DNA from 3 places in the Lysobacter sp. Root604 genome. Region 3 is predicted to be linked to each of the others. Evidence: predicted binding sites of a transcription regulator. Region 3 holds the regulator's gene; each other region holds the start of a gene.

Region 1 (6,214 bases), on a different contig from region 3:
CGCTACCGCCGCCGTAGCCGGCGTTGGCCTCGGTGATGCGCTCGCCGCAACCGCTGGCCAGGGTGCAGTCCGCGTACGGCTTGTTGCCGCGGTCGGCGTTCCAGGTCGCGTCGGTCAGGTACAGCATGTGGGTGTCGGTGTAGGGCGCGTAGGGCAGACCGAGGTTGCCGGTGGTGCTGCCGAAGCCCAGCGAGTTCGGCCAGGTGTGCTCGCGGTTGTACTTCAGGCCGCTGCCGCTGCCCGCGCGGTCGGTGACCTTGAGGTAGCTGCGGTTGCGATAGGCGTCGAGGATGCGGCCGGAATTGTTCGGATCCTCGTCGGCGATCTCCAGGATGGTCCAGGTGTTGGTGGTGCCGCCGCTGTAGGGATAAACCGTGTGGCCCTTGATGGTCTCGTGCAGCGAGCAGCGCAGCTGGCTGGCGCTGCTGGTGTTGACGTGGGCGTAGTAACCGCCGCCACCGCCGCCGCTGGCCACGCTGAAGTTGACCACGGTGTTGGCGGACGGATGCGCGCCGCCGCTGTCGGTGACCTGCGCGGCGACCACGGTGTAGGTACAGCTCTCGCCCGCGACCAGCGCGGTGCCGGTGGAGGCGGTGAAGCTGGTGCCGCTGGACGGGTAGGTCAGCGCGATCGTGCCCGAGCTCGCGCACTGCAGCGTGAGCGCGCCGCTGCCCAGGGTCACCGCTTCGCTGAAGCTGACCGCCAGATCGCCGGCGGCCGGGAAGCTGTTGCTGCCGTTGGCCGGTGTGGTCGAGGTCACGGTCGGCGCCGGGTTCGGCGTCGAGAACGTCTGGCCGGCGTTGCAGGCGCCGAAGCTCTGCGCGGCGGAGGCCTGCCAAGTGAAGTTGGCGTAAGTGCTGCCGCTGCCCGACAGGCGCAGCGAGGTGCCGGCCGCCGTCGAGCCGCTTTCGGAGACCGGCAGGTTGGTGCTTGTCATGCCCGCGGCCGGGCCGCTGGAAGCGGTGATCGCGCCCTCGTAGCTGAGGAACTGGACCACGTTGCCGCTGCCGTCGACCAGCGCGAAGCCGTCGTTGCTGCCGTTCTGGATGCCGTTGGTGGGATAGCTCAGCACGCCGATGCGCACGCTGCCGCCGCAGGACACCAGGCTGCCGGCGGGCAGCAGGTCGTTGTCGTAACTGGTGGCGGCCGACGGCGTCGAGCCGTTGTACAGATAGATGCGGTAATTGCTGAGGGTTTCGCCGGCGGTGGCGACGACCTCGATCTTCTCGCCGACGTCGCCCGCGGAGGTGGCGTCGTCGTAGTGGAATTCGTTGATGAAGACGGCGGCCGGCGCGGCGGTGGGCAGCGCGGCGGCCATCAGCAGGCTCAGGCAGGACAGGCTCAGACAGGAACGACGTAATGACAACGACATTGGGCGACTCCCTTTCCCCAGGTAGTCGCCGGAGTCTAGTCGGCCTTTGTGACATCGTCTGCCGCAGCGCAGCAGGCGGCGTCGTCTACAAGACCACCCGTGTGCCCTTGGTGAGCGTGGCCCGTGGACGGCCGGTGCGCAGCTCGGCCAGCTGCTCGGCGATTTCCACCAGCGGCGCCTTGGACTTGGTCGGGGTGTCGCGGAAGGCCACGATCAGGCGCAGTTCCAGCGGGTCCTCGACCAGCAGGGCGTCGGCGGCGGCCACCGAATCCATTTCGGTGTCGGCCGACAGGTTCATCTTGCCGCGCCCCGTCGCCAGCCATTCGAACTGCACGCCGGTAATCAGCGCGACCTCGCGCAGATGCGCGACGCTGGGGAATTTGCCCTGCGCGCTTTCCCAGTGGCCGACCGCGCTACGCTGCACGCCGACGGCCGAACCCAGGGCTGCTTGCGACATGCCGGCGTGGCGCCGGGCCAGTCGAATCCGTTGTTGAGGCGTCATCCTTGCGCTCCTTGCTAGGTGGGTTAGGGGTTTTTGCCTAAGAAATAGCCATTTGCTACCAAAAGTCACTAGGCGACCAATAGAGAGGAGACCTTGTGTGCTTTCGGTAGCAATATGAGCTTACTGGGTGGTCGTAAGTCAATGGTGACGGCGTTCATGCTTTCGCGGTGCCACCAGGAGTCGGCAGATTTCGCGACCAGGCACCTAGAAAATGTGACGTGGAGTGAACACCATCCACTCACGCCAACAAGGATGTGGGCAAACGACACGAGGTCGGTTCGGGGGAAGGGGCGCAGGATCGCGCCATGCTGAGGACGGCCGTCTCCGCACCAAAGAGCGCGTTCCACGGGACGCGCTCTTTTCTTTTGGGCGATCGGAACGCGCGCGAACGATGCGCAGCGCGATGCGAATCGCAAGCCAGCTTCCACTCGATGCTTCGATTGCGCCTGCTTTGGGGCAGGAGCGGCGTAAGCCGCGAGCGGGCCACCACTGCGACGACGCGATCGCGGCTTACGCCGCTCCCACACGGACAGATGCGTTTGCGGGCGATGCATTCGATGCGTCCGGGTCCAGGGGCGGGCGCGGGCCGGCCTGTCGTGGTGCCTGCCGTGGGTGTGGGGCCTGCTTTGGGGTAGGAGCGGCGCAAGCCGCGACCGCGCGACTTCGGCGGCGACGCGGTCGCGGCTTGCACCGCTGCTACAGGGAGGGACTGCCGCCACCGCCGCCGCTCCAGCATGAGAGGCCTCCGCCTCCGCTCCAGCACGAGGGCTCCCGCCGCCGCCCGAAGGCTGCGCGGGCCTACCGCCCGGCGGCCAATCGCATCCCGGCGCTTGAAAAGCCCCGCCGCCGCCCCATCTCGTGGCTATCCCGGTTCGCCGGGCGTTTTTTGTCCCCGGCATTGGCACTCCGCCGGGGCGACTGCTAAAATTACCGTTCTTTCTCCACCCATTCAGTCACTTACAGAGGTCGCCATGAATCTCAAGCCGCTTTACGACCGCGTTGTGGTCAAGCCGATCGAAGCCGACGAAGTCTCCGCCGGCGGCATCATCATCCCCGACGCCGCCAAGGAAAAGTCGACCAAGGGCGAAGTCGTCGCCGTCGGCGAAGGCAAGGCCCTGGACAACGGCAGCCTGCGCGCGCCGAAGCTCAAGGTCGGCGACAAGGTCATCTACGGCCAGTACTCGGGCAGCTCCTACAAGCAGGACGGCATCGAATACAAGATCCTCAAGGAAGACGACGTCCTCGCGATCGTCGGCTAAGAGCCGAGATTCGGGATTGGAGATTCGGGATTCGTAAAGCGCTTGCGCTGTGATCCCGCCCAACCCGACGTCTGCTCCCGCTCTTGCCAATCCCGAATCCCAAATCTCAAATCCCGGAGTTTCAAAATGGCTGCCAAAGAAATTCGTTTCGGTGAGGACGCTCGCGCCAAGATGGTGCGCGGCGTCAACGTGCTCGCCAATGCCGTCAAGGCCACCCTCGGTCCGAAGGGCCGCAACGTCGTGCTCGAGAAGAGCTTCGGCGCGCCGACGATCACCAAGGACGGCGTGTCCGTCGCCAAGGAGATCGAACTGGCCGACAAGTTCGAGAACATGGGCGCGCAGATGGTGAAGGAAGTCGCTTCCAAGACCTCCGACAACGCCGGCGACGGCACCACCACCGCGACCGTGCTGGCCCAGGCGCTGATCCGCGAGGGCATGAAGGCGGTCGCCGCCGGCATGAACCCGATGGACCTCAAGCGCGGCATCGACAAGGCCGTGATCGGCGCCGTCGAAGAGCTGAAGAAGATCTCCAAGCCGTCGTCGACGAGCAAGGAAATCGCCCAGGTCGGCGCGATCTCGGCCAACTCCGACGCCGACATCGGCGACCTGATCGCCCAGGCGATGGACAAGGTCGGCAAGGAAGGCGTGATCACCGTCGAGGACGGTTCGGGTCTGGAGAACGAGCTCGACGTCGTCGAGGGCATGCAGTTCGACCGCGGCTACCTGTCGCCGTACTTCATCAACAACCAGCAGTCGATGTCGGCCGAGCTGGACGACCCGTTCGTGCTGCTGTACGACAAGAAGATCTCCAACGTGCGCGACCTGCTGCCGGTGCTGGAAGGCGTCGCCAAGGCCGGTAAGCCGCTGCTGATCGTCGCCGAGGAAGTCGAAGGCGAAGCGCTGGCGACCCTGGTGGTCAACACCATCCGCGGCATCGTCAAGGTCTGCGCCGTCAAGGCCCCGGGCTTCGGCGACCGTCGCAAGGCGATGCTGGAAGACATGGCCGTGCTGACCGGCGGCACCGTGATCTCCGAGGAAGTCGGCCTGCAGCTCGAGAAGGCCACGATCAAGGATCTGGGCCGCGCCAAGAAGGTGCAGGTCTCCAAGGAGAACACCACCATCATCGACGGCGCCGGCGACGGCGACTCGATCCAGGCCCGCATCAAGCAGATCAAGGCCCAGATCGAAGAGACCTCGTCGGACTACGACCGCGAGAAGCTGCAGGAGCGCGTGGCCAAGCTGGCCGGCGGCGTTGCGGTGATCAAGGTCGGCGCTTCGACCGAGATCGAGATGAAGGAAAAGAAGGCACGCGTTGAAGACGCGCTGCACGCCACCCGCGCTGCCGTGGAAGAAGGCATCGTCCCGGGCGGCGGCGTCGCGCTGCTGCGCGCCAAGGCCGCGATCGCGGGCCTGAAGGGCGCCAACGAAGACCAGAACCACGGCATCCAGATCGCCCTGCGCGCGATGGAAGCCCCGCTGCGCGAGATCGTCACCAACGCCGGCGAAGAGCCCTCCGTCATCCTCAACAAGGTGCAGGAAGGTTCGGGCGCGTTCGGTTACAACGCCGCCAACGGCGAATACGGCGACATGCTCGAGTTCGGCATCCTGGACCCGACCAAGGTCACCCGCACCGCGCTGCAGAACGCGGCTTCGATCGCCGGTCTGATGATCACGACCGAGGCGATGGTCGCCGAGCTGCCGAAGAAGGACGAGCCGGCGATGCCGGGCGGCGGTGGCATGGGCGGCATGGGCGGCATGGATTTCTAAGTCCGTAACACCCGCAAAACGCAAACGAAAAGCCCCGCAGCGATGCGGGGCTTTTTTGTTGCGCGCGATCGCGGCCATTTGCGGCGCGCCGTCGATCTGACTAGGCTCGAACGACGGACGACCGACCACATGGAGCGCGATATGAAGATGCGGATTGAGTTTGTGCGCAAACTTTGCGTAAAAAATGCACTCAAAAAATTCAGTGTTTCCTCGGCTCTGATTCTGCTCATATTCGCGGCTTGCGCCGTGGCTCCGGCGAGTGCCGCTGGCGGGATCTTCACCGTCTACATGGCGCCAGCCGATGCCGGCGGTTCGGACTTCAACGATGGGCTGAGCACCGCTACCCCGGTCGCCACGTTGGCGGAGGTGCAGGAAGTGCTGACCGATGCGCGGCCGGATTCGGATGTCGAGGTACGTATTCGCCAGGGCGTGTACGAGGCGCCGCCGCTGGGCTCGTGGACCTTCTATGTACCGGGCCACACGGTCTCGTTCCTGCCCATCGACTACGTTTATGGCGCGGGCGGAGGCAGCATTGCCGGGCTTCCCGTGTTCAGGAACAAACAGAACAGCGACGGCACCTATCCGAATGGGCCCTGGTTGATCGCACGCGTGGGCGGCGCATTGCCCAACGGCGGCGACAGTCGGTTGCGCTTCTACTATCTGCAGGTCGAAAAATACTCCGATGGCCTCAGCGTCGCAGGCCTGCCCTACGGTGAGGACACCGATGGCGGCAATCCCGCCTACTACGCCAAGAACACCGCGGGACTCAACCGCAACGTCGTGTTCGGCATGTACTTCTTGAATATCGGCACCTACTGGACCGGCAACGATACCGGTAGCGGATACGGCGCCATCGTGCTGTCAAACTCATCCAACAATTTGATCGAGAACAGCCACTTCATACGCGTCGAGAACCAAGCCGGTCAGCGGGCGCAACTGCTGCATGGCGTCTATCTCGGTCATTTCAGCGACAACAATTCAATCAAGCGCAATCGCTTCTATTTCAACTCGGGTGCGCCGGTGAAGGTTCGCGACCGCAGCAATTTCAACACCTTCGATAGCAATACCTTCGAGCGCGCGGGCGCCACCGAATTCTATGCCGACGATGTGTGCGACCCCGAATGCCAGGCGCGTTTTCCGGAAATCGCGCGTGCGCTGGAATGCGCGGGATACCACAATAGCTTCATCAACAATCGGTTGATCTCCGCTTATCAGGGCGGCATGCCCGAACGCGTCTGGCGCATGTTTCCCTGGAGGCGGACCGACGATGAGTCGCAGCATTACGCAGGCGATCCCGCGCGTTGCACGCTTCCG
Region 2 (6,214 bases), on a different contig from region 3:
CTGGCTACGCCCCGTTCGGCCCCGCGGTGGGCTGGGTCTACGGCAACGGCCGCACCTTGGCGCGCCAACACGATCTCGACTACCGGCCCAGCACGATCCAGGACAACGCCAGTGGCGGCCTGTCGCTGCACTACGGTTACGACGCCGCCGGCCAGCTCACTGAACTCAAAGACGGGCTGCAAAGCGCGTTCCTGGCCCGCTACGACTACGACAACCTTGGGCGCCTGACCATTCTGCGCGACGGCACTAGCAGTGTCCCGATCGAGACCTACACTTACGACGCCATCGGCAACCGCACCAGTCTGTTACACGGCAGCTATACCAAGCCGTTCACATACGCCAGTAACAGCCACCGACTCAGTTCGGTGGACGGCGTGGTGCGCGACTACGACGGCGTCGGCAACACCACGGCCATCGGTGGCACGACCAAGCAGTTCAACTACGGCGAAGACGACCGTCTGCGCAGCGTGCTGCAGGGTGGCACGTTCGTGCGCCATTACTCGTACAACGCGTTGGGTGAGCGAGTGTTGTCGATCGTTCCGGGCGTGACCGGCAACCCTGACGGCAGCGGCGGCATACCGGACGTCCACACCTACACCGTCTACGACGAATCCGGCCGTTGGTTGGGCGACTACGACACCACCGGAAAGGCGTTGCAACAGGCGATCTGGTTGGACGGCCTCCCGGTCGGTCTGCTGGCCGGTGCCGGCGCCAACCAGAAACTCCATTACATCGAACCCGACCACCTGGGCACCCCGCGCGCCGTCATCGACCGCACCCGCGACGTCGCTATCTGGACTTGGGCGCTACAGGGCGAGGCGTTCGGCAACAGCCCGCCGAATCAAGACCCGGACCTGGACAGCACCGCGTTCGTGCTGGACATGCGGTTCCCGGGGCAGCGGTATGACATGGCGAGCGGACTTAACTACAACTACTTCCGGGATTACGATGCGGCGAGTGGGCGGTACGTGCAGTCGGATCCGATCGGCTTGCGGGGTGGGATCACAACCTACGGCTACGCTGGTGCAGATCCGTTGACCTATAGCGATCCCCTCGGGCTTGCAAAAATGAACCTTTTTCCGCCGAATACCGGTGCCTGGCGCCTGTTTGAGAAGATTCCGGACAGCGATGATGAATGCCTGGTCGGTGGCCACGGGACGCCGTTCTATGTAGCAAAGCAGTCTCCTGCGCAACTGGCGGATAGAATAAGCAATGACGCTGCTTGTCGGGATAAGCGCATCATCTTGTATGCGTGCAATACCGGAGTTCGACCGGAAGAAGGAAGCAAGAAGGCGTATGGTGCGAGGCTGGCAAAGGAAACGGGGCAGTGGGTAGGGGCGCCAAACAATTGGGGGTGGCTCATCCCAGAAAATGAACTCGGCATTGCCTGGTACTTGATAGCTCCGAGCATTCACCATCTCGACTATCACACGGATGAAGGAGCAGTGATGGCCGACGGAGTGTCATCGACTGAGGTTGGCGATTGGGTACATTTCTCGCCGAACTAGGAGGCGCGTATGAAAGGAATGGTCGTGGCTTTGTTTTTGTTCGGTGCGACTATGGCGAGTGCGCAGGATCGTGTGACCCTGGCAAACCAAAGTCATAGCCTCTCTGAGAGTGAGTTGGCCATTCTTTCGGATCAGGCGAATGCTGGTTCAAAGGAGGCCGCTATAAGGCTCTCAGATAGATACTTCTATGATCTGACGAAAGGTCAACAACGAAAGATGCGGGTAAAGGCGCTCGAATGGGCGCTGATCGGTGCTGAGAACGGCTCCGCAGAGTCTCAGTTCCAGGCGTACTCACTATTGAGTACGAGTGATGAAAGATCAAAGCAGATCAGGGCACTGTTCTGGTTGAAGCAATCTGCCGCTAATGGCTATGTTGATGCGCAAGTCCAACTTAAGAGCTGTCCGAGCATTGAAGCTAGGCGTCTCTCCGGAACTCCATGTTTTGGCTCGCAATCGGAGTGATGTAGCAAACTTGTAAGAGCTTCCTGGCTCGCTCTGGGTCTCGTTGGGCATCTCTCAGCCATAAGCGATGACTTAAGTGGAAGTGATCGCGGGCGCAAGGCAGTTGATCGGTGAGTCCCGAAACAGGGTCAGAGTGGACCATGTAGAAGGCTGCCTGGCCCGCATGTCGCTCAACCGCGTCTCGCGCCCGGTTCAGTAGAAGCTGGCTTCGCGCCGCACCTGGGCCTGCCCCGCGCGGCGACACGCAGGAACCGCTGCAGCTCACAGAGAACCTAGGCAGTGATGCATACGGAGTAACGACCCGGCATGCGCCGCGGCCCTTATTGCAACCAGAAGCAGGGGTCAGAGTGGGCTTTCTAGAAAGTCCACTCGGACCCCTGTTTACTCTTGGCCCTGTGGTCGGCGCTGCTGCCGCTGGTTCTGAGCCTGCTCAGCCTGGTGCGGCTGTGGTCGGCCTGGCGCGCGCCGGACTTCGGCTTCTGGCGCAAGATCCGCCACAGCCTGGCCCTGCTGGTGTTCCTGGCTGCGGCCTGGGGCCTGTGGTTCTGGAACGTGCTGCCCTGGAAGCTGTAAGCGGGCGGCGGGCCGGTCCCACGGGGCCGGCCCCCCTGCCGAAGGTCAGGGCTTGGGGCCGCCTAGTGCGGCCCCACGTCGTTTACAGGGGCGCGATGACCGTGCGGTTGCGGCCGGGCCGCTCGGTTCAGGGGGCGGCTTGGTGTCGGGCCCGGACCGGATCGGCGTTCGTTCTATCCACGCAACACTGCGGAACTTCCGGGGTCTTTAGCAGTCATAGACCCCGACTGCTAAGATGGCTGCCATGACCCAGATCCCCCTCTCGAACGCCCTAGTCGCCAACAACCTGCCTGTGCCCAGCGCGCTCGGTTCGCTGGACGCGTATATCGGCGCGGTGCACCGCATCCCGGTGCTGACCGCCGAGGACGAGCAGGACTTGGCGCGTCGCTTCCGCGACGAAGAAGACCTCGACGCCGCCCGCGAGCTGGTGCATTCGCACCTGCGCTTCGTGGTGCACGTCGCCCGTGGCTATAACGGTTACGGCCTGCAGATCGGCGACCTGATCCAGGAAGGCAACATCGGCCTGATGAAGGCGGTGAAGCGCTTCGACCCGGAACAGGGCGTGCGCCTGGTCTCGTTCGCGGTCCATTGGATCCGCGCCGAGATGCACGAGTTCATCCTCAAGAACTGGCGCATCGTCAAGGTCGCCACGACCAAGGCGCAGCGCAAGCTGTTCTTCAACCTGCGCAAGAGCAAGAAGCGCCTGGGTTGGATGAACGCCGAGGAAGTCAGCCAGGTCGCCAAGGACCTCAACGTCTCCGAGCGCGAAGTGCTGGAGATGGAGTCGCGCCTGTCCGGCCGCGACGTCGGTTTCGATGCGCCGGCCGACGAGGACGACGACCACGCGCCGCCGTCGCCGGCCGCGTACCTGCGCGCGCACGACGAGGACCCGTCGCAGAGCTACGAGCGCGAGGACGAGGAAGACAACCAGCTCGCTCTGCTGCGCGAAGGCCTGTCGGGCCTGGACGAGCGTTCGCGCGACATCGTCAAGCGCCGCTGGCTGGACGCCGACAGCAAGATCACGCTGCAGGAACTGGCCGACGAATATGGCGTCAGCGCCGAGCGCATCCGCCAGATCGAAGCCAACGCGCTGAAGAAGATGCGGGCGCTGTTCGCGGCCTGATCCGCGGTAGCCAACGCAACCAAAACGGCCCGGGAAACCGGGCCGTTTCGTTTTGGGCGCCGCCTCAGGGCGTCGCGTTCAAGGCCTGCCCCAGGCGGCGATACATCGACAGCAACTGCGTGGACGAGCGGACGCCGGCCTGGCCCTGACTGAGGTTGAGGTCGCGGGTTTCGGCCTGCAGCAGGCGGCTCAGATCCGCGACCGGCAGTTCCCCATCCGGATGCCGGTAGACCGCATCGATCAGGATGAAGCGCGGCACCTGCGGAAAGTCGCGCATCGCCTGTTGCAGCATGGCCCGGAACGCGGCGTCCGGCGTTTGCCCCGGGGCGGGGTGGGCATGTTCGATGCGGCTGCGCGCGAAGGTCTCGTCGCGGTAGCGTTTCCAGCCCAGTTCGTCCGTCTGCGCCAGGCCGGCTTCGTCGCCGACGCTCTGCTGCAGGAAGGCCAGCACGCGCAGGGCCTCGAAATCGCCGGCGCTGCTGTAGGCGCGTTCGCGCAGGGTCGCGGCGTGGCGGGCGTGGAACGCCGAGAAGTCGAGTTCGTCCTCCGCGTCCGCGGCCAGACGCCCGAGCACGATCCGGCCCAGCGCCGAACTCGCCGGATAGGAGTGCGCGCCGACCAGGAGCTGGCAGCGATCGAGGTCGGCGACGCCGAGTTTGCGCTCGCTGTCGATCAACAGCGGCCACAGGCAATCCCATTCGGCGCGTTCGCGCTTCTGCGCGGACCACAGGCGCGCCATCAGGTCGTGCAGCGCGTCGCGCGCGGCCGCGTTCTGGCCGTAGTTCCACCAGTCGCTGCGCCAGTCGAAGGCGCGCGCCAGCGCGCGGTCCAGGGCGACGCGGTCGCCGGCTTCGGCTTTGCGGTAGTCCTCGTCGTGCAGCGTCAGGTAGTCGGTGCCGCCGAACACGGCGTAGGACATTTTCTCGGCGCCGACATGCGACTCGCGCACTTTGGAGGCCTGCACCAGGTCGTAGGCGCCGCGCTCGTCGCCGGTGGCGAGTTGGCAGTAGGCGTACAGGAAGGTCGCCTGCGGCGGCAACGCGCCAACGGTCTTCAGTCGCTTCCATAGCGGCAGCGCGCGCGGGCAGTCGTCGTTGCGGGTGTAGTGCAAGGCCAGCTCATAGACGATCAGCGGCTGGTCCGGCAGCAGTTCGTCGGCGCTGCGATGCAGTCGCTCCGAAGTCGCCGGCGCCAGCGCCCATAGCCGGTTGGCGACCACGAAGCGGCGTGCGGCGCCGCCTTTTTCGGCATAGGCGACTTCGCTGGCGATGGCTTCGGCCAGACGGCCGGTGTAGCCCATGTTGCCTTGCTGCTTGTCGCGGGCGTCGGCGGCGTCGCTTTCGACGCGGACCTGCTGCAGGAACTCCTCGACCGCGTCGGCGCTGGCGGGCGCTGCCTGGGCTTTGGCCGCGTCCGCGAACGGCGCGTGCGCCGCGGCGGCGGGCGCGCTGGGCGCGTCGCCGGAGGAGCAGGCGGCCAGCGCCAGCAGCAGCGGGGCGAGCGGCCGGTTCGCGATGGCGTTGGGGTGCGGTGCGTCGCTCATGGCGTCCCTGCGATGAGAGGAGGCGGGCCTCGGTCCGGGCGATGCTAACGCATCGTCGGCGCGCGCGGCCGGCGGCCGCGCGCGTGTGGACTGATCCTCGAATCCGAGTGCGCGGCGGACGCGGGGCGCGTCCGCCGCGCCGCGGCTAGTCGTCGCGATCGCCGAGGATGATGCGGGCGTGGCGCTGATAGCTCCAATACGCCCAGGCCCAGTTGATCAGCACGATCACGCGGTTGCGGAAGCCGATCAGGAAGAACACGTGCGCGGCCAGCCAGAACCACCAGGCCAGCAGGCCCGAGAGTTTGAAGCCGTGCACGTCGACCACCGCCGCCATGCGCCCGATCGTGGCCAGGTTGCCGTAGTCCTTGTAGCGGAACGGTGCGGTCGGCCGGCCTGCGAGGCGGTCGAGGATCGCGCGCGCGACGTATGCGCCCATCTGCTTGGCCGCGGGCGCGACGCCGGGCACCGGCTTGCCGTCCTGCTGCACGCTGGCCAAGTCGCCAGCGACGAAGATCTCCGGATGGCCGGGCACGCTGAGGTCGGGCTGCACCTGGACCCGGCCGGCGCGGTCGCGCGGCGCGTCCAGTAGCGCGCCCAGCTTGGACGCGGCCACGCCGGCGGCCCAGATCACTGTGCGCGCGGGCACGACGGTGTCGCCCAGGGTGTAGCCGTGCTCGTCGATCGCGTTGACCGGCGTGCCGGTGACGACTTCGACGCCGAGCTTCTGCAGCTGCTTGCGCGCCTTCTCCGACAGCTCCTCGGGGAAGCTGGACAGCACGCGCGGGCCGGCTTCGATCAGACGCACCTTGGCCTGGGCCGGGTCGATGCGGCGGAACTCGCGGCGCAGGGTCTTGCGCGCGATCTCGGCCAGGGTGCCGGCCAGTTCGACGCCGGTGGGGCCGCCGCCGACCACGGCGAAACTCAGCCAGGCCGCGCGTTCGGCTTCGTCCTGCGCCGCCTCGGCGCGTTCGAACGCGAGCAACAGGCGACGCCGGATGTGCAGGG
Region 3 (6,214 bases):
ATCTCGCCGTCCAGGCGCGTCAGGCGTTCGCCGGCGCCGCGCAGGACGTCCAGTTCGGCGCCCATGCCGTCGCGGTGCGCGGCCAGTTGTTCGGGGGCGACGCGGTGCTTGCGCGCGAGCTCGTGCAGGCGGCCCAGGCGTTGTTCCAGGGTGTCGAAGGCGGACGGGTCCAGGTCGAGGTCGTCGCGCACGCGGCCTAGCAGGGCCAAGGCTTCGTCGACCTGGATCGCGGCGGCGTCGAGCATGGCGTCGACGTCGCTCAGGCGCGCCTCGTGCTCGACCACGCGCTGCAGTTCGGCGCGCACCTGCTGCAGATTGCGCGACAGCGAGGGGCCGTCCTCGCCGCCGAGGCGGGCGAAGGCGTCGTCGCAGGCGGTGATCAGGCCGGCGGCGTGGGCATGGCGCTTGTGATCGGCGTTCAGGCGCGCGATCGCCTCGGGTTCCAGGGTTTCGCGTTCGAGTTCGGCGTGCTGGTGTTCCAGCCAGCCGATGCGTTCGGAGACGTCGCCCTTGGCGATCAGGGCGTCGCGTTCGCGCAGCAGGGCGCTCCAGTCGCGCGCGGCGGTTTCGACCGCCGCGCGCGCGGCATCGTTGCGCGCGTAGGCGTCGAGCAGGGCGAGCTGGCTGGCCTTGGACAGCAGGGCCTGGTGCTCGTGCTGGCCGTGGATCTCGACCAGGCGCGAGGCCAGGTCGGCGAGCTGGCCCAAGGTGGCCGGGCGGCCGTTGATCCAGGCGCGCGAGCCGCCGTCGGCGCGGATCACCCGCCGGACCTGGCAGCTGTCGTCCTCGTCCAGTTCGTTCTCGCGCAGCCAGGCCGCGGCCGGCGCGGCGTCTGCCAGCGAGAAGTCGGCGACCAGTTCGGCGCGGTCGGCGCCGTGGCGGACCACGCCGCTGTCGGCGCGCAGGCCGCTGATCAGGCCCAGGGCGTCGACCAACAGCGACTTGCCGGCGCCGGTTTCGCCGGAGATCACGGTCAAGCCCGGGCCGAACGAGAGTTCGGCCGCGCTGACCACGACGAAATGCTTGAGAGAAAGGTGGGTGAGCATGCGCTGGCGGCGTTGTGGAGCGGCGATTGTGCCGGGTCGGGGGTGACCGGGCTAGCAGGGAATGCCGCCAATCTGTGTCGGATTAGTCTCCAGGGTTGAGATTGGGCGGCGGCAGGCGAGTTTCGAGTGCGGGCGGCGCGATCGCGGGTTACGTCGCTCCGACGGGAGGGCGGAACCCGTTAGGCATCGAGCTTGGGGAGGAGGGCGACGAACGGAAGCTACGTCGTGGCTCGATGGCGCGGTCGCGACTTGCGTCGCTCCTACCGCAAACCCGACCGACTAGCGGTGCGTGCAGGCACGCTTCCTGTGGGAGCGGCGTGAGCCGCGATTGCGTGGCTGCCAGGCCCCGCAAGGCCAGCCCGCCGGGGGCGCTCTCACACGGGCCTCCGGCCGCATGAATGGCGCGCGCGCATCGCCGCGCTTGCGCCCACCGCCCGGCGCGCTTATATCGACAGCGATGAATCGCCGTTCTTCCGACCTCAGCCTGGACCCGCGCGCGCGCCAGTTGTTGCGCACGCTGATCGGGCGCTACATCCACAGTGGCGAACCGGTGGGCTCGCAGACGCTGGCGCGCCATGCCGGCCTGGACGTGAGCGCGGCGACCATCCGCAACATCCTGTCCGACCTGGAGGACGCCGGCCTGCTCAGCGCGCCGCATACCTCGGCCGGGCGCATCCCGACCGCGCAGGGCTATCGCTTGTTCGTGGATTCGCTGCTGCAGGTGCGGCCGCTGCCCGAGGGCGACCTGGCGCGCCTGCGCAACGAGCTGCCGACCGGTTCGGGCACCCAGGCCCTGCTCGGCAGCGCTTCGGAGCTGCTGTCGGCGATGACCCATTTCGTCGGCGTGGTCAGCGTGCCCAAGCGCGAGCAGTTCGCGTTCCGGCGCATCGATTTCGTCCCGCTGGACGCGCAGCGCGTGCTCGCGATCCTGGTGTTCGCCGATCACGACGTGCAGAACCGCATCATCCAGACCAAGCGGCCCTACGACGCCGGCGAGCTGGAGCGGGTCGCCAACTACCTCAACAGCCATTTCGCCGGGCGCCCGGTCGCCGACATCCGCGCCACCCTGCTGCACGAGCTGCGCAGCGCGCAGTCGGAAATGGCCGCGTTGCTGGCGCAGTCGGTCGAGCTGGCCGAGCAGGCGCTGGCGCCGGACCGCGACGACGACATGGTGCTGGCCGGGCAGACCCGGCTGATGGGCGTGCAGGAGCTGTCCGACGTGGATCGCCTGCGGGAGCTGTTCGAGGCCTTCGCGCGCAAGCGCGAGATCCTGCAGCTGCTGGAGCGCACCATCCACGCCCCGGGCGTGCGCATCTTCATCGGCGAGGAAACCGGCCTGGCGCCGCTGGAAGGCGTGTCGCTGGTGACCGCGCCGTACACCGCCGGCGGCCAGGTGCTGGGTGTATTGGGCGTGATCGGGCCGACCCGGATGGCCTACGACCGGGTGATCCCGGTGGTGCAGGCCGCGGCGGATGCCCTGGGGGATGCGTTCAAGCCCGAGGCTTGAGCGGGGCGCGTGTCTGGGGACTTGGCCTTCTGTCCGCTGGCGCGGACCTTGGCTTCCTGTGGGAGCGGCGTGAGCCGCGATCGCGAAAACCGTCGTGCTGCGGGTATTGGCTTCGGTTTTTTCTACCTGCCTCGGCGCGCCACCGCTTCGGCATCGCGGCTCACGCCGCTCCCACAGGAAGCGGGCGAGGCGGGGTGGGCGTCGCCATTGGTGGCTTAGGCCGCGACTCGCGTCGCTGCTGCCCAAGGCCATCGCCGTCGCCGATCGCCGCTTTGGGGTAGGAGCGGCGTGAGCCGCGATSCCCGAAGCCGAAGYCCGCCGATCACCGAGGTTCCAGCCGAAGCCGGGCCCGCGTCGGTCGCCGACTCYCGCGRTCGCGGCTTGCGCCGCTCGCGCTCAATGATGCCGATAGCGGCGCGATAGCCCCTGCGGCTATGCCCATCGTCCCAAAAACGGCATCGAACCACCCCGGTCGCCGCCGTTGCCGCACGATCGCCGCAGATGCCGGCACTTCTGCGCGGCGCGCACTTGAACGGTCCGGGCTTGGCCCCAATAGCTGCCCCTGTCGCGGATATACCGCCAGGACCAGCCCAGCATGAGCCACCACGATCCGAATACCGAACTCCACCCCGACGCGCAGGACCCGGCTTCCGCCGCCGCGCCGAACGAGGTCGAGACCCTGCGCGCCGAACTGGCCCAGGTCCGCGAGGACGCGCTGCGCGAGCGCGCCGAACTCGACAACCAACGCAAGCGTCTGGCGCGCGACATCGACACGGCGCGCAAGTTCGCCAACGAGCGCCTGCTCGGCGACCTGCTGCCGGTGATCGACAGCCTGGAAGCCGGCCTGGCCGCGGCCGGCGGCGACGCCAGCGCGCTGCGCGAGGGCATGGAACTGACCCTGCGCCAGCTGCTCAAGGTCGCCGGCGACAACGGTCTGATCGCGGTCGACCCCACCGGCCAGCCGTTCAACCCCGAACAGCACCAGGCCATGAGCATGGTCCCGGCCCCGGGCGTCGCCCCCAACCACGTGGTCCAGGTCTACCAGAAGGGCTGGCTGCTGAACGAGCGGCTGCTGCGCCCGGCCCTGGTCGTGGTCGCCCAGGACGCCTGAACCGTCGCCGGCGCGAGCGCGCCGGAGCGCGCGGGCGAGGGCGGGGGCGCTTGAACCGCCCGCGACCGGACCCCAAATAACGCACATCGGCGCCGCAACGGCAGCCGCAACATCTAAAGCATTCGAGAGGGAGCAACACCATGGGCAAGATCATCGGCATCGACCTGGGCACGACCAATTCCTGCGTCGCGATCATGGAAGGCGGCAACGTCAAGGTCATCGAGAACGCGGAAGGCGATCGCACCACGCCGTCCATCGTGGCCTTCACCAAGGACGGCGAAGTCCTGGTCGGCGCTTCGGCCAAGCGCCAGGCCGTCACCAATCCCAAGAACACCTTCTACGCGGTGAAGCGCCTGATCGGCCGCAAGTTCACCGACGCCGAAGTGCAGAAGGACCTGGACCTGGTGCCCTACGGCATCGCCCAGCACGACAACGGCGACGCCTGGGTGGCGACCGCCGACGGCAAGAAGATGGCGCCGCAGCAGATCTCGGCCGAAGTGCTGGCCAAGATGAAGAAGACCGCCGAGGCCTACCTGGGCGAGACCGTCACCGAGGCGGTCATCACCGTGCCGGCCTACTTCAACGACAGCCAGCGTCAGGCCACCAAGGACGCGGGCAAGATCGCCGGCCTGGAGGTCAAGCGCATCATCAACGAGCCGACCGCGGCGGCGTTGGCCTACGGCATGGACAAGAAGGGCGGCGATCGCAAGGTCGCGGTCTACGACCTGGGCGGCGGCACCTTCGACGTGTCGATCATCGAGATCGCCTCGGTCGACGGCGAAATGCAGGTCGAGGTGCTGGCCACCAACGGCGACACCTTCCTGGGCGGCGAAGACTTCGACAAGCGCGTCATCGACTACTTGGTCGAAGAGTTCCAGAAGGACCAGGGCATCGACCTGCGCAAGGATCCGCTGGCCCTGCAGCGCCTGAAGGACGCCGCCGAGCGCGCCAAGATCGAGCTGTCCAGCGCCCAGCAGACCGAAGTCAATCTGCCCTACGTGACCGCCGACGCGTCGGGCCCGAAGCACCTCAACATCAAGCTGACCCGCACCAAGCTGGAGTCGCTGGTCGAGGACCTGGTCAAGAAGACCATCGAACCCTGCCGCATCGCGCTCAACGACGCCGGCCTGCGCGCGGGCGACATCAGCGAAGTGATCCTGGTCGGCGGTCAGACCCGCATGCCCAAGGTCGCGCAGGCCGTGGCCGAGTTCTTCGGCAAGGAACCGCGCAAGGACGTCAACCCGGACGAGGCCGTGGCTGTCGGCGCGGCGATCCAGGGCGGCGTGCTGGCCGGCGAGGTCAAGGACGTGCTGCTGCTGGACGTGACCCCGCTGAGCCTGGGCATCGAAACCCTGGGCGGCGTGTTCACCAAGATCATCGAGAAGAACACCACGGTACCGACCAAGGCCTCGCAGACCTTCTCCACCGCCGAGGACAACCAGTCGGCCGTGACCGTGCACGTGCTGCAGGGCGAACGCGAGCAGGCCCGCTACAACAAGTCGCTGGCGCGTTTCGACCTGTCCGGCATCGAGCCCTCGCCGCGCGGCATGCCGCAGGTCGAGGTGTCCTTCGACATCGACGCCAACGGCATCCTGCACGTGTCGGCCAAGGACAAGAAGACCGGCAAGGAACAGAAGGTCGAGATCAAGGCCGGTTCGGGCCTGTCCGAGGACGAGATCGCCAAGATGGTCGCCGACGCGGAAGCCAACCGCGAGGAAGACCAGAAGTTCCACGACCTGGTCCAGGCCCGCAACCAGGCCGACGGCCTGATCCACATGGCGCGCAGCACGATCAAGGAGCACGGTGAGAAGCTGCCGGGCGACGCGATCGGCCGCACCGAGGGCGCGATCGCCGAGCTCGAGACCGCGATGAAGGGCGACGACAAGGGCCAGATCGAGGCCAAGTCCAAGGCCCTGGAAGAGGCCGCTCAGGCCCTGTTCGCGGCGGTCCAGGCCCAGCAGCCGGGCGCGGACGCGGGCGGCAACGCCGGCGCCAAGTCCGACGACGTGGTCGACGCCGAGTTCACCGAGGTCAAGGACGATCAGAAGCCGTGATTCGGGATTAGGGATTAGAGATTGGAAGGAGCGGGTTTTCCCGCTCCTTTCGCTATTCTCCCACCGGTTCCGTCCCTGAGTTTTGCGCCGTAACGAATCACGAATCCCGAATCACGAATCCCGGCCCATGAGCAAACGCGACTATTACGAAGTGCTGGGCGTGGCCCGCAACGCCAGCGACGACGACCTGAAGAAGGCCTATCGGCGCTGCGCGATGAAGCACCATCCCGACCGCAATCCCGGCGACAACGCCGCCGAGGCGGCGTTCAAGGAGTGCAAGGAGGCCTACGAGGTGCTGTCCGACGCCAATCGTCGGCGCGCCTACGACCAGCACGGCCACGCCGCCTTCGAGCACGGCATGGGCGGTGGCGGCGGCGGGCCTGGCTACGCCGACATGGGCGATATTTTCGGCGACATCTTCGGCAACATCTTCGGCGGCGGTGGCGGCCAGCGCGGTCCGCGCCGCGGCGCCGATATCGGCTATGTGATGGAGCTG

Evidence for each region. The regulator HrcA, encoded in region 3, represses chaperone genes, less so after heat shock. The targets are predictions, from matches to a motif close to TTNGCACTCNNNNNNNNNGAGTGCNAA.
Region 1: ASD69_RS15675 (co-chaperone GroES) is a predicted target of HrcA. The motif match lies at 2,773-2,799, and genes of this name have one in related genera.
Region 2: rpoH (RNA polymerase sigma factor RpoH) is a predicted target of HrcA. The motif match lies at 2,751-2,777, and genes of this name have one in related genera.

Annotation. Positions count from the first base shown of each region.
Region 1 is NZ_LMGS01000010.1:128,519-134,732, reverse strand. Features, by position in the region: gene ASD69_RS15685 (endonuclease) at 1-1,372, opposite strand, end outside; gene ASD69_RS22505 (helix-turn-helix transcriptional regulator) at 1,458-1,874, opposite strand; gene ASD69_RS15675 (co-chaperone GroES) at 2,846-3,133, shown strand; gene groL (chaperonin GroEL) at 3,260-4,900, shown strand; gene ASD69_RS15665 (right-handed parallel beta-helix repeat-containing protein) at 5,042-6,214, shown strand, end outside.
Region 2 is NZ_LMGS01000009.1:725,724-731,937, forward strand. Features, by position in the region: gene ASD69_RS11505 (RHS repeat-associated core domain-containing protein) at 1-1,508, shown strand, start outside; gene ASD69_RS21925 (hypothetical protein) at 1,518-1,970, shown strand; gene ASD69_RS11510 (hypothetical protein) at 2,358-2,543, shown strand; gene rpoH (RNA polymerase sigma factor RpoH) at 2,788-3,666, shown strand; gene ASD69_RS11520 (hypothetical protein) at 3,731-5,209, opposite strand; gene ASD69_RS11525 (NAD(P)/FAD-dependent oxidoreductase) at 5,355-6,214, opposite strand, start outside.
Region 3 is NZ_LMGS01000001.1:1,279,905-1,286,118, reverse strand. Features, by position in the region: gene recN (DNA repair protein RecN) at 1-1,046, opposite strand, end outside; gene hrcA (heat-inducible transcriptional repressor HrcA) at 1,504-2,553, shown strand; gene grpE (nucleotide exchange factor GrpE) at 3,149-3,664, shown strand; gene dnaK (molecular chaperone DnaK) at 3,805-5,718, shown strand; gene dnaJ (molecular chaperone DnaJ) at 5,846-6,214, shown strand, end outside.